DNA from 3 places in the Faecalibacterium taiwanense genome. Region 3 is predicted to be linked to each of the others. Evidence: predicted binding sites of a transcription regulator. Region 3 holds the regulator's gene; each other region holds the start of a gene.
The links. The regulator HrcA, encoded in region 3, represses chaperone genes, less so after heat shock. The targets are predictions, from matches to a motif close to TGTTAGCACTCNNNNNNNNNGAGTGCTAACA.
Positions count from the first base shown of each region.

Region 1: clpB (ATP-dependent chaperone ClpB) is a predicted target of HrcA. The motif match lies at 1,271-1,301, and genes of this name have one in related genera.
Region 2: PXT33_RS06190 (Hsp20/alpha crystallin family protein) is a predicted target of HrcA. The motif match lies at 1,728-1,758, and genes of this name have one in related genera.

Region 1 is NZ_CP155552.1:512,926-517,399, reverse strand. It holds gene clpB (ATP-dependent chaperone ClpB) at 1-1,113, opposite strand, end outside; gene PXT33_RS02435 (DegV family protein) at 1,929-2,831, opposite strand; gene PXT33_RS02430 (adenylosuccinate synthase) at 2,877-4,169, opposite strand; gene PXT33_RS02425 (DUF896 domain-containing protein) at 4,380-4,474, opposite strand, start outside.
Region 2 is NZ_CP155552.1:1,209,579-1,214,052, forward strand. It holds gene PXT33_RS06175 (SLC13 family permease) at 1-118, opposite strand, end outside; gene PXT33_RS06180 (threonine/serine exporter family protein) at 242-700, opposite strand; gene PXT33_RS06185 (threonine/serine exporter family protein) at 697-1,467, opposite strand; gene PXT33_RS06190 (Hsp20/alpha crystallin family protein) at 1,893-2,363, shown strand; gene PXT33_RS06195 (oxaloacetate decarboxylase) at 2,706-2,834, opposite strand; gene PXT33_RS06200 (sodium ion-translocating decarboxylase subunit beta) at 2,848-3,978, opposite strand; gene PXT33_RS06205 (peptide-methionine (S)-S-oxide reductase) at 4,443-4,474, shown strand, end outside.
Region 3 is NZ_CP155552.1:353,027-357,500, reverse strand. It holds gene dnaK (molecular chaperone DnaK) at 1-696, opposite strand, end outside; gene PXT33_RS01630 (nucleotide exchange factor GrpE) at 798-1,427, opposite strand; gene hrcA (heat-inducible transcriptional repressor HrcA) at 1,424-2,497, opposite strand; gene PXT33_RS01620 (stage V sporulation T C-terminal domain-containing protein) at 2,685-3,227, opposite strand; gene PXT33_RS01615 (aminoacetone oxidase family FAD-binding enzyme) at 3,455-4,474, shown strand, end outside.

The DNA of each region.
Region 1 (4,474 bases), 160 kb from region 3:
GTCGTTGATCTTCACGCCGTGGAACACCTCGTAGCGTTCCTTCAGGCCGCGCAGGATGGAGATGGTGTCCTCCACGGTGGGCTCATCCACCTGTACCGGCTGGAAGCGGCGCTCCAGAGCGGGGTCTTTCTCGATATACTGGCGGTACTCGTCCAGCGTGGTGGCACCGATGCAGTGCAGCTCGCCCCGGGCCAGCATGGGCTTGAGCAGGTTGCCTGCGTCCATGGCGCCATCGGTCTTGCCGGCACCCACGATGGTGTGCAGCTCATCGATGAAGAGGATGATCTTGCCCTCGCTCTTCTTCACCTCGTTCAGCACGCTCTTCAAGCGCTCCTCGAACTCGCCGCGGTACTTTGCACCGGCCACCAGAGCGCCCATGTCCAGACTGAACACGATGCGGTCCTTCAGGTTTTCGGGCACATCGCCGCGCACGATCCGCTGTGCAAGGCCCTCTGCAATGGCGGTTTTGCCAACGCCGGGCTCACCGATCAGGCAGGGGTTGTTCTTGGTCTTACGGGACAGGATGCGGATCACGTTGCGGATCTCCTGATCACGGCCGATGACGGGGTCCAGTTTCTGCTTGCGGGCAAGGTCTACCAGATCCTGACCATACTTCTGCAGGGCGTTGTAGGTCTCCTCGGGATTGTCGTTGGTGACGCGCTGGTTGCCGCGCACTGCTGTGAGCTGCTGCAGGAACTTATCTTTCGTGATGCTGAACGCACGGAACAACTCGGTGGTGTTCTGGGTCTGCTCGTCCAGCAGACCCAGGAACACATGCTCCACGCTGATATAGTCGTCCTTCATGGCCTTGGCTTCTCGGGCGGCGGCGCTGAGCACCTTATCGGCAGCCTGCGAGATATAGACCTTGTCGGGGTCACGGCCGGAGCCGGAGACCCGGGGCAAAGCCGAAAGCTTTTCAGCCACGGCGGCAGAAAAGCTGCCGGGATCAACATTCAGCTTCTGCAGCAGCTGCGGGATCAGGCCCTGCTCCTGCGAAGCGAGGGCGTGCAGCAGATGTTCAGGTTCCAATTGATTGTGCTGGTACTCCACAGCCAGCTGTTGCGCAGCCTGCAGAGCCTCCAGCGTTTTCTGTGTATATTGATTGGTATTCATAAAGTCAAGCCTCCATTCATACCGGAAGGTTTATTTTAGCGGACACGATAGTCATCTGCTAAAAGCCCGGTGCAGAGATGCTGCCGAACGGGAAGCAGCGGCTATTCTTCAGTTGTTTCACGGTTTCAAGCACCTCCTGCCGAACTGGTTTTACTCGTTTTAGCACTCTATCTGTTCGACTGCTAAAACTATACTCCTGTTTTCCCACTTTGTCAATAGGGTTCATAAAAAGTTTGCAAATCATAATTTTTGCTAGAAAAAACACGCAGCCTTGCCATACCGTTCGTCGCGTAAGCGACTTAAAATCGGCGCAACACAAAAAATCCTCTAGCGCAGCGACTTGGATTTTTTGTATGGAGCCCATCCGCTTTGGGATTATTAAGGGCGAGCAGCCCTTAGTTTGCAACGGCGACGACCGCGGCCAGCGGCCGAAACAGGGAGGAGCTGTTGGGGCAGCGGCCTGCAGGATGCGAGTGCCACGCAAGGCACGAAGCAGACGCAGGGAGCCGCAACCCGCCGCCTCCCGCGCCTCGAAAGTAGCGGAGACCTTGCCGCGCTGAACACGCGGCATTTGCTGCGCAAACCGGTCTGCGGCTTAAAAGCCCCACTGGGGCTTTCATGCCCTGCGGGCACCGCCGTCCTTTCTGGTTCTCTTTTGGCACGCAAAAGAGAACTTATCCGGTGGAGAAGAATTGCATAAAAGTCAAGAAATCTGTTCCACTCGAATACGCTCTGTATGGGAAGCATTGCTCTAAAAAAAGAACCCCAAAAAATCCATAGATTTTCTGGAGTTCAAAAATTCATATAATGTGATCTCAGCCCTGCTTTTTCCAGCGGCGCATCACGCCCATGCCCAGCGCATAGGGGCCGGTGTGCACGGCAATGGTGCAGCCGATCTGCAACAGGCCCACTTCGCACTGTGCGCCGGGGTACTTTGCACGCAGGGCCGCGCGGGTCTGCATCCACAGGCGCTTGCCTTCCTCTTCGTCGTAGCCGTAGCCTACGGTGATGCGGTAGTCGTCCGGGGTGCCGCCGTGGGCATCCAGATAGTTCATCAGCTGTTCCAGCGCTTTTTCAAAGCTCTTCTGTCGGCCGCGTGCCACGCCGCCGGAGAAGATCTCGCCATCCTTGAACAGGATCATCGGCTTGATGCCCAGCATGTTGGCTGCACGGCCCGTCACCTTGCCAATGCGGCCGCCCTTAATGAGATAGTCCAGATTGCCTACCGTGAAGAAGATCTGGTTGGTAGCTTTCTCTGCTTCCAGCCATGTCACGGTCTCGTCCAGCGTGCAGCCTGCGTCCCGCATGGCCACGGCGTTTTCCACCATGGTGGACTCGGTAACGGTAGCCGCCGCGCTGTCAATGACCTCAATGCGTGCATCGGGGAAATCTTCCAGCACCAGATCCCGGGCATTGCGGGCGCTGCCCACACAGCCGCTCATCTTGCTGGTGAACACCAGACACAGCACATCCCGGCCAGCAGCAGCATGGGCACGGAATGCCTGCTCAAAGTCCTCAATGGAAGCAAGGCTGGTTTTGGGGTAGGCCGAAGGGTTGTCCACCATGAACTGGTAGAAGTCCCGCACGGCGATCTCCTTGCCTTCTTTGCGGTAGTGCTCGCCGTCCAGCGAGACATAGAAGGGCACGACCTCGATTTGGAGCTGTTTGGCAGTGTCCAGCGTCAGGTCGCATGCGCTGTCGGTAATGATATCAAACATCTGTGACGCTTCCTTTTCTGAATCATTCAGGAGCTTTGCAGGGGATCATACGTGGTGGATATAAGCCTCACGCTCGGCACCCACAGAGATGTAGGTGATCTTGCAGCCGACAGCCTTTTCCAGATATTCCACGTAATCGCGTGCTTCCTTGGGCAGGTCTTCCCACTTGCGGGCTGCGGTGATATCACAGTGCCAGCCGGGCAGGTACTCCACCACGGGCTGTGCGGTGTCCAGAGCTTCGCCCATGGGGAAGCGGGTGGTGGTGCTGCCATCGGTCAGCTTGTAGGCAGTGACCATGGGGATCTTTTCCATGTAGTCCAGCACGTCCAGCAGGGTCAGAGCAACTTCATCGCAGCCCTGGCAGAACACGCCGTAGCGGCTTGCCACCAGATCGATGGGGCCAACGCGGCGGGGACGGCCGGTGGCTGCACCGTACTCGTGGCCAGCCTCACGCAGGTCGTGCTTTTCCTCTTCGGTCATAGCCAGCTCGGCAGCGAAGGGGCCGTCACCCACGCAGGAGGAGTAAGCCTTCATCACGCCGATGGAGTTGTGCAGCTTGTGGCCCGGGATACCTGCGCCGATGGGAGCGTAAGCACCGATGACGTTGGAAGAGGTGGTATAGGGGTAAATGCCGAAATCGATGTCGCGCAGAGCGCCCAGCTGAGCCTCGAACAGGACCTTCTTGCCTGCAGCGTCTGCATCGGCCAGATACTGGCCCACATCGCAGATGTAATCCTTGAAGATGGCGGCATACTTTTCGAGCCATGCCCACATCTCATCCACGCTGATGGGAGCTGCGTTGTAGCTGCCCTCCATGACCAGATTCTTGGAATCCACCATGGTGACCAGGCGCTTCTTCACAGCGTCGTCCAGATGCAGCAGGTCGCCCATGCGCAGGGTCTTCTTCATGTACTTGTCGCCGTAAGCGTAGGCAATGCCGCGCTTGGTGGAGCCGAACTGTGCGCCGGTCTTGGACAGACGTGCTTCTTCCAGACCGTCCTGCTCCACATGGTAGGGCATGGTGATGGTTGCACGGTCGGAGATCTTCAGGTTTGCCGGGCTGATCTCAACGCCCTGCTCCCGCAGCTTGTTGATCTCGCCGTCCAGATGATGCGGGTCGATGACCATGCCGTTGCCCATAACGCAGACCACGTTCGGACGCAGGATGCCGGAGGGCAGCAGATTCAGCACGAACTTGCCGCGCTCGTTCTTGACCGTGTGACCGGCGTTGTTGCCGCCCTGATAACGTGCAACGATGTCATACTCCTGGCTGATGAGGTCGACCATGCGGCCCTTGCCTTCATCGCCCCAGTTGATACCCGTAATTGCAGTAAGCATAATAAATGACCTCTTTATCATTTTTTCAAAAGACAGCCTTTTCCGTGCACCTTGCCCGGGATACGCCACCTTGGGAAAACACATCAGCAGGCATACACAAAACACATACCAATGCAAGTATAGTATAGCACAGATCGCCGTGCAAAAAAAGAGGAAAACACAGCTTTTGGCTGCGTTTTCCTCCAAAAAAGTGTGCGCAAAATTGTGCGTTCAGCTGCGGGGGTTCTCAAGGTCGGCACGGCGGGTCACCTTGTGGATGGTGCCGTCCGGCTCCTGAATGGAGGTGTTGGCCAGCTGCGCGCGCA
Region 2 (4,474 bases), 860 kb from region 3:
GCAGGTTGATGTAGCCGAGATACTGCGCATCCGGCAGAACAAAGAAGGCGGAGACAACGGCCAGCACAGCGGCTGCGGTGAGGACCGTTTCCTGCTGAATGAATTGTTTGAGTTTCATAGAGACACATCCTTGTAATTGTAAAGGCAGCCCTGCTGCGGTGCCGGACGGCCTTTTTCCGTATTTCAGAGCAGCAGCTCAAACGACCCGATCATCAGGGGCATTCTTCAATGTGGAAGATCGCTACTTTCCCGAAGAACGGATTGCAAGTGCGTGCAGCTTCCGGCTCAAATCGGCCAGGCACCATGCGATTGCCATACCGCCGGCAATTCCAAGAGCGGCCAGAAAGGTCTGCTCTCCGAAATGCTCTGCAGCAGACAAATCATTGGAGACGACTGCGTTCATGCAGTAGTAGAGGGTGCTTCCGGGAATGAGGGGAATGGCAGCAGTGATGAAGAAAGGCGTAGAGGGTGCATTGCAGCATCGGGCAAGAATTTCGGCATACAGAGCGGCACAGAAACCGGCCAACAGATTGGCAAGAAAGACGCTGTGCAGGGTGTTGGCGGCAAGAAGATAAGCCAGCCATGCCAGAAGTCCGCCTACACCGGCGGCGAGTAAGTAGCGCCGGTTCAGATTGAAGATCAGTCCGAAACCGACCGAACCAAGGGCAGCACTGAGCAACTGCGAAAAAACCTGTATCATGCGGAAATTCCTCCCATCAACCAGATGGCGGCCATCATGCCGAGTGCAAGGGTGGCGGCCATCAGAATGGCTTCCACCAGTCGAAGAGAGCCGGAAATAATGTCCCCAAGTAAGATGTCCCGGATGGAATTTGTCAGCATGATGCCGGGAATCAGCAGCATGATGATACCAATCAGAACTTTATCGGCATGAAACTGCATCCCAAAGCGGCAGAGCAGCAGAGTGGAGACACCGCTGAGAAATGATGCTATAAACTGAAATTCTACGCCATTCATACAAAAAGGCGAGAGATAGCGCTCCATCCAGCAAATCAGAACGGCAATGCCGCCGGCCAGCAGGCCGTCCCAGAGATTTCCACCAAAGAAGATGGCAAAACTGGAAGCAGCCAACACACTGCCGGCAAGATGCAGTCTTGGGTCCGGATGCTGTGCCAGAATGGCATTCAGCTGGCGCTGAAACTCTTCTATGGAAGGAGGCGCTGTGCAGATACGGCGGCTGAGCGCATTGAGCTTTTCCAATGTCAGCAGGTCATTGCTGGCAGCGTGACGCAGGCGGCGGGTCTCGGTCTGCGGCGGCAGCGAGGGCATGGTAAGCGTGACCACGATGCTGGATGTGATCACGAATACATTCACATCTTCTGCCCCATAGGCGATTGCGATCCGGTTCAAAGTGTCCTCAACGCGGAATACTTCTGCGCCGCTGTTTTGTAAAGCTTCGCCCATTCGGACCAGAATGTGGAGAAAATGACTGATCTCGGTCTCTTCCACAATATCACGCTCTTTTCATCTCGGTTTCTACATTATTATAGCGGGTGGACCGGCAGAACGCAAGACGCTGCAAGGACAGAGAGACTTTTTGATAACTGCATTGTTTACGCGGGCAATGGATCGCCTGGTTCTGAAAAAACGGCTTGCATCCGTTCTGTCACAGCGAAAGACTACGATTGGAGAAGAAAAAATTGAATCCAGTGCAAACGATTTTGCCGAGAATTGCATGAAATATTATAAAAGTATTATTCTTTTGTGAATTTTAGCACTCTACTATTGACACTGCTAATAAACAGTGTTATAACAGTGGCGTGCTCAGGAGAAAGGGGCATGAGGGAACCGCAAGGCTCCCGGGAAGACTCCGCTTCTGATGCACGATCTTGATTTTATGCCCGACCCGAACGCCGGGATTGGAGGGTTGTTTTATGTTTATGCCTGCTGTTTTCCATGAAAATCTGTTCGATGATTTCTTTGATCCGTTCTGGAACGACGGTGCGCTGGAGCGTGCAATGAATCGTGAAGAGCGTGAGACCTTCGGCAAGCGCGGCGCAAACATGATGAAAACCGATGTGAAGCAGACCGCCGATGGCAACTATGATGTGGCTGTTGACCTGCCCGGCTGCAAGAAGGAAGACGTTCAGATGGAGCTGAGTGACGGCTACCTGACCATTCAGGCCGTCCGCAACCACTCCAATGACGAGAAGGACAACAATGGCCGTTATCTGCGCCGTGAGACCTTCTCCGGTACCTGTGCCCGCAGCTTCTATGTGGGTGATGCCGTGAAGAAGGAGGACATCCACGCAAAGTTCGAGGATGGCATCCTGCACATCGTACTGCCCGCACCGCAGCAGCAGAAGGCTCTGCCTGCGAATCCCAATCTCATTGAAATCGAATAACGTTTGTGCATCGGTGTGAGGAACACCGGCGCATAGAACCAACCCTCGGAGAACCGTAAAAAGCTCTTCGGGGGTTTTTGTATTCTGACATCTTTTCGGAAGTGAAAAAGCGTGGTACCCACAACACCGACACGCAAGAGGACGCAGCAGTCAATCTTTTTGAAACCGCCGTCAAACACGCATAAAAGCGAAAAGAACCCGCTTTCAACATCAAATTGAAGTGAAAGCGGGTTCTTTATTGAAGTGACACCAAGTTGTCACAAAATCACAGTTTTAGAAGGCCTGTGCATCATATTTATAGCGATATTTCGCCGTAAATTCGTTTCTACTTGATGGGGTGAATTATTTCCGACTTGTCAGCCGGTTGAGCAGCATCACAGCCAGGACAATAACACCAATGACGAGAAGAATGCCGACCATGCCGATGAGCATCATGGGCAGGGTGGTCATCCACGAAGAAAGATGAAGCATAAGTGTACCTCCGTTAAGCCATCAGGGTCAGAATCAGGCCGCCTGCAATGACGGATGCGATCTGCCCCGAAACGTTGACGCTGATGGAGTACATCAGCAGGAAATTCTGGTTATCTTCTTCCAATCCCATCTTGTTGACCACACGGCCGCTCATGGGGAAGGCGGAGATGCCGGCTGCACCGATCATCGGGTTCAGTTTTTTGCCTTCGGGCAGGAACAGGTTCAGCAGCTTTGCAAACAGCACGCCGCCTGCGGTATCAAAAACGAAGGCTACCAGACCCAGTGCAAGGATGAGCAGGGTATCGGGCCGGACAAACTTGTCAGCGGTCATCTGTCCGGCCACGGTCAGGCCCAGCACGATGGTGATGAGGTTTGCCAGCACATTCTGCGCGGTTTCGCTGAGGGCGTTCAGTACGCCGCACTCCCGCAGCAGGTTGCCGAACATCAGAAAACCAACTAGAGCTACACTGGCAGGAGCTACCATACCGGCAATGATGGTTACCACAATGGGGAACAGAATCTTCGTCAGCTGGCTGACATTGCCCTTTTCATAGGGCATCCGGATGCGGCGGTCCTTCTGGGTGGTCAGCAGTTTAATGACCGGCGGCTGCACGATGGGCACCAGAGCCATGTAACTGTACGCTGCCACCATGATGGCACCAAGGTACTGGGAGTTGAGGGTGTTAGCTACAAAAATGGCGGTGGGACCGTCCGCTGCACCAATGACAGCGATGGAAGCAGCATCCTTCAAATCAAAGAAGAAGCCTGCCAGAAACAGGGTGAAGAAAATACCAAACTGCGCTGCGGCACCAAAGAGCATGAGCCACGGTTTTTCCAGCAGGGGGCCAAAGTCGATCATAGCACCAATGCCGATGAAAAGCAGCAGGGGAAACAGCTCGTTGGACATGCCTGCTTCAAACAGGGCAGAAATGGGGCCTACGGTATCGCCCTGCGTGATGGCACCGGACAGCGGAAGATTGACCAGAATGGCACCAAAGCCCATGGGTAAAAGCAGGCTCGGCTCCATTTTTTTGGCGATGGCAAGGTAGATGAGCAATGCACCAATGCCCCACATCACCACCATCTGCCAAGTCAGGTTTCCAAAATTGGAAAACAGACTTGCGAATGTGTTCAGAAAGTTCATAGTTTTCTTGCCTCCTATTGTGCTCCGGTACGGTGACAAGAAAAAGAGACTCCTGCCACAGCACCTTGTCTGTGACAAAAGTCTCAAGCGAACACATGACATCGGGCATTTCTGCCGTGATGACGCTGCCATGCAGCAGTCTCCCGAAGAATAAGCCGGAACACTGCCCTTTACTCCCTTTTATCAGATGTATTAAAACAGAATATGGGAAAACTGTCAAGAAAAATACAGAAATCTTTTCTGTATCTTATGAGGGTTCTTCCGCTGTGGTTCATGCAAGCTGATTACAGCAAAGCATTTCTGGAAGCCCATCGAGAGAAAATCACTCTGCATAAGGCGGCCCCGGAGAGCTGCGATAAGCCCTCCGGGGCCATTTTTGTTTTCCGATATCTTTCCGACAGTGGAAAAGCGTGGTAGAATAGGAGCAAAGCTGATATATGATCAACAGGAAGGGGAAAATCAAGATGGAAACGGTCTATATCGCAGGCGGATGCCT
Region 3 (4,474 bases):
ACGCTGCGCGGCCATCTTGTCCTTACGCAGGTCGATGCCGTTCTCGGTCTGGAAGGCATCTGCCATCCAGTTGATGATGCGCTCATCGAAGTCATCGCCGCCCAGATGGGTATCACCGTTGGTGGCCAGAACTTCGGTAACGCCGTCGCCCATCTCGATGATGGACACATCGAAGGTGCCGCCGCCCAGATCGTAGACCATGATCTTCTGGTCTTCTTCCTTATCGATGCCATATGCCAGAGAAGCGGCAGTAGGCTCGTTGATGATACGCTTGACGTTCAGGCCTGCAATGGTGCCTGCGTCCTTGGTAGCCTGACGCTGGCTGTCGTTGAAGTATGCAGGAACGGTAATGACAGCCTCGGTAACAGGCTCGCCCAGATAAGCCTCGGCATCAGCCTTCAGCTTCTGCAGGATCATAGCGCTGACCTGCTGGGGAGTGTACTCCTTGCCATTCAGGGTCACCTTGTGGTCGGTGCCCATGAAGCGCTTGATGGAAGCGACGGTGTTCTCGGGGTTGGTGATGGCCTGACGCTTTGCGACCTGACCCACCAGACGATCGCCGGTCTTGGTAAAGCCGACCACAGACGGGGTGGTGCGTGCACCCTCAGAGTTTGCGATAACAACGGGCTCGCCGCCCTCCATGACAGCCACGCAGCTGTTGGTAGTACCAAGATCGATACCAATGATCTTACTCATAATGAAAACTCCTCTCGAAAGAACAACTCTTATTGTTTATGTGATGCTCAAATGTTGCTAAGCGGATGTTATATTCAAAACCCTTTCGGGTTTCTGCTTTGTTATTCGGCCACTACAACGGTCGCATGGCGGACGATCTTATCGCCCAGCTTGTAGCCCTTCTGGTAGACCGTGATGACGGTGCCGCTCTCCTGTCCGTCCGGGGCGGGGATCTGCTGCACTGCGTTCATGAAGTTGGGGTCAAAGGGCTTGCCCAGCGCCTCGATCTCCTCCACATGGAGGGCATCCAGCGCCTTGGCGGCCTTGTCCAGCGTCATGGTCACGCCCTTTTTGTAGTTCTCGTCGGTGGTGGGGGCATTTGCTGCCATCTCCAGCGTATCCAGAATGGGAATGATCTGGTTCACCGCAAAGGAAATGCCATCGTTGAACTTCTGGTCGGCTTCGCGAGTGGAGCGCTTGCGGTAGTTCTCGTACTCCGCTGCCATGCGCAGCAGCTGGTCTTTGGCCTGTGCAGCGTTGGCTTCGGCCGCGTCCAGCTTTGCCTTTACGGCTTCCAGCTCACGGGCCTTCTTGTTGAACCAGCCGCCATCCTTCTTCTTGTCATCCTTCGGGTCGGCAGCTTCAGCAGCAGGTTCCTGTTCGGGTGCTGCCTGCTGGGCCTTTTCCTCGGGAGCCGTTTCGGGCTGCTCCGCTTCTTGAGCCGGAGCCGTCTTTTTTGCTTCTTCGCTCATTCCAGATCCTCCTTATAGATCACAGTCCGCCGGGGTACGGCAGCCTGTGGGGTGTCTTTTCGTTTGCCGCTCATGCCCTCGCCCAGCTGGTCTGCAAAGTAATGCAGCAGCGGCATCAGCTTCTGGAAGGGCATCCGGGTGGGGCCGATCAATGCAATGGAGCCCCACAGGCCTCCGCCCACCAGATACCGGTCGCTCACGATGCACAGGCCCGGGATCTGCGGTTCCAGATCCTCGCCCAGCAGCACGCTCTCACTGCGTTCTGCCGGAGGTGCGATCAGGCCAGCGGCCTGCTCCTCGTCGTTCAGCAGTGTGAGGATGTCGCCCACCTTGCCGTCCAGCTGGGGCCAGTCCAGCAGGTACTGCTCGCCGCCCAGAAATACGTGGGGCTTGACGGAATCCTGCAGGATGGCAGCCGCCGCGCTGATGACAGGCACCAGCTCCGGGTCGATCTGGCTGCACAGCTCTGCCAGCAGCCGGGTGGAAAGATCCACCGGCGCTACAAAGGTAAGGTTGCGGTTGAGCAGTGCGGCAAGTGCTGCCGCATTCTCGCGGGAAAGACCGGTGCGCACCCGTGCCACACGGGTACGAACGTAACCGGCCGTGGTAACGGCCAGCACAGCCGCTGCGCTGCGGCCCACCTGAACCACTTCATAGTGGGCGATGCACAGATCCTCGGCACACGGGGTGCTGATGGCGGCGGTGCAGCCGCTGATGGCGGCCAGCGCCTTGGCGGCACCTGCGGCCAGCTTTTCCGGCTCGTGGTCAAGGCTTGCGAACACCGCATCCACACGGGCGCGGCTCACACGATCCAGCGGCTGATCGTCGGTCAGCAGATTATCAAGGTAGTAACGGTAGCCCTTGGCACTGGGCACACGGCCCGCGCTGGTGTGGGGCTGCTCCAGCAGACCCAGCTTTGTCAGCGCCGCCATCTCATTGCGAAGCGTTGCGCTGGAAACTGCCATGTCAAAGTAGTTTGCCAGCACGCTGCTGCCAACGGGCTCGCCTTCGAGACCATACAGCGCCACGATCGCCTGCAAGACTCGCTGCTTGCGTGCATCCATCGTCATAGCGCCTGCCTCCTTTTTGCGTTCGCTTTGTTTGTTTAGCACTCCTTGTTCCTGAGTGCTAAGACCATTATAGCCAATTTTCCGGTGCTGTCAAGCCCCTTGGAAAAATGTTTTAAAAGATTCATAATTCTGTCATAAACGAAGAAAGCGCCCTCCTTATTATAAGGAAAGCGCTCCGGCATGTTCTTTACTCTTCCATCTGCCTTGCCAGAAATGCCGCTGCCACATTCACGGCCTTGAGCTGGGCGGCATCCGGCGTGGCCGTGCGGTCTTCGGTCAGCAGGGCCACCACGCCGGTCACATCGCCTGCCGCAATGATGGGTGCGGCACACAGCACTGCTCGGGGCGAGCCTTCGCAGGGCAGGATGCACTTTTCGGCAATGCCCTCGCTCTGGTACAACCTGCGGCCATCCATCAGCTTTTCCAGCGGCTGGCTGATGCTGCGGTCGGCCAGCTCCCGCCGGCCGGAGCCGCTCACCGTAAGGATGCGGTCACGGTCGGCCACCAGTGCGGTCAGCGCAAAGCTTTTGCTGAGCACCTCGGTATACTGGGCCGCCACTGCGTTCATCTCGCCAATGGGCGAATACTTTTTAAAGATCACCTCGCCGTCGCCTGTGGTGAAGATCTCCAGCGGGTCGCCGCGGCGGATGCGCTGGGTGCGGCGGATCTCCTTGGGGATCACCACCCGGCCCAGCTCGTCGATGCGGCGCACGATTCCTGTTGCTTTCATGTTTTTGCTCCTCCGTTTCCTTAAAAATGCCTGCAGCACTAGTATCTGTCAGGCCGGGCCATTTATACCTGCTGCCCCCGCGCAAAAAGACCTGCACGGAAAGCTGCCTCTTCGTTGCGTTTCCGGCAGGGTTCTGCTACAATGATACAAAAAGCCGTTTTCATAAGCACAGCACCCCGCTTATGAAGACAGATCCTAAAATTCTACTGAGAAAGGCAGGTGTCCGGATGCCGAACATCCTCATTCTGGGCGGCGGTGCCGCCGGTCTTACAGCCGCGCTGGCGGCGGCACAAAGTGCCCCCGCTGCACAGGTCATTGTGCTGGAGCGCAACCCGAAGCCGGGCAAAAAGCTGCTTGCCACCGGCAATGGCCGCTGCAATCTGGATAACACCGGCATTGCACCGGAGCTGTATTTCACTGCCGACCCGGCAGCACTTCGTCCGCTGCTGGATGCCGTAAATACCGCCGACCCGCTGCGCTGGTTCCATGCGCTGGGGCTTTACACCCGCACCGACGAGGCGGGCCGGGTGTATCCGTACTCCAATCAGGCGGCGGACGTGCTGGCCCTGCTGGAGCATCACCTTGCGCAGCACCATGTGCAGCTGCGCACCGGCTGCACCGTGCGCACCCTGAGCCAGAGCCGCAGCGGCTACGCCGTGCAGTTCGAGACGGCAGAGGGCTCTGCCGAAACGCTGCGCGCCGATGCCGTCATCTGCGCCATGGGCGGCGAGGCAGGGCCGCAGTTCGGCACCGACGGCTTTGGCACCCGGTTCGCCGCCCAGTGCGGCGGCAGGGTGGAGCCGCTGTACCCCTGCCTGACCGCCCTGCAGTGCGCAAAGCCCCGCAAAGCGCTGGCTGGCATCCGTGCCAAGGCAGCAGCATCCCTGCTGGACGGTACCCATGTGCTTGCCTGCGAGAACGGCGAGGTACAGTTCACCGATTACGGCCTTTCCGGCATCTGCATCATGCAGCTGTCCGGCCTGCTGGCCCCGGGCCGCGGCCCCAAGGCTCCTGCTGTGGAGCTGGACCTCTTCCCGGCAGTGGACGAAACCGCACTTGCCAGCCTGTTTGCGGCCCACGCCGCCCAGACGGCAGGGGGCAGCGCCGCTGACTTCTGGCTGGGCCTGCTGAACCAGAAGCTGGGCCGTACTGTGTGGTCTGCCGCCGGGCTGCAGGACAGCGACGCGCCTGCCGTGCTCACCGCCGCACAGTGGCAGAAGCTGGCCCACACCGCCAAGCACTGGCGC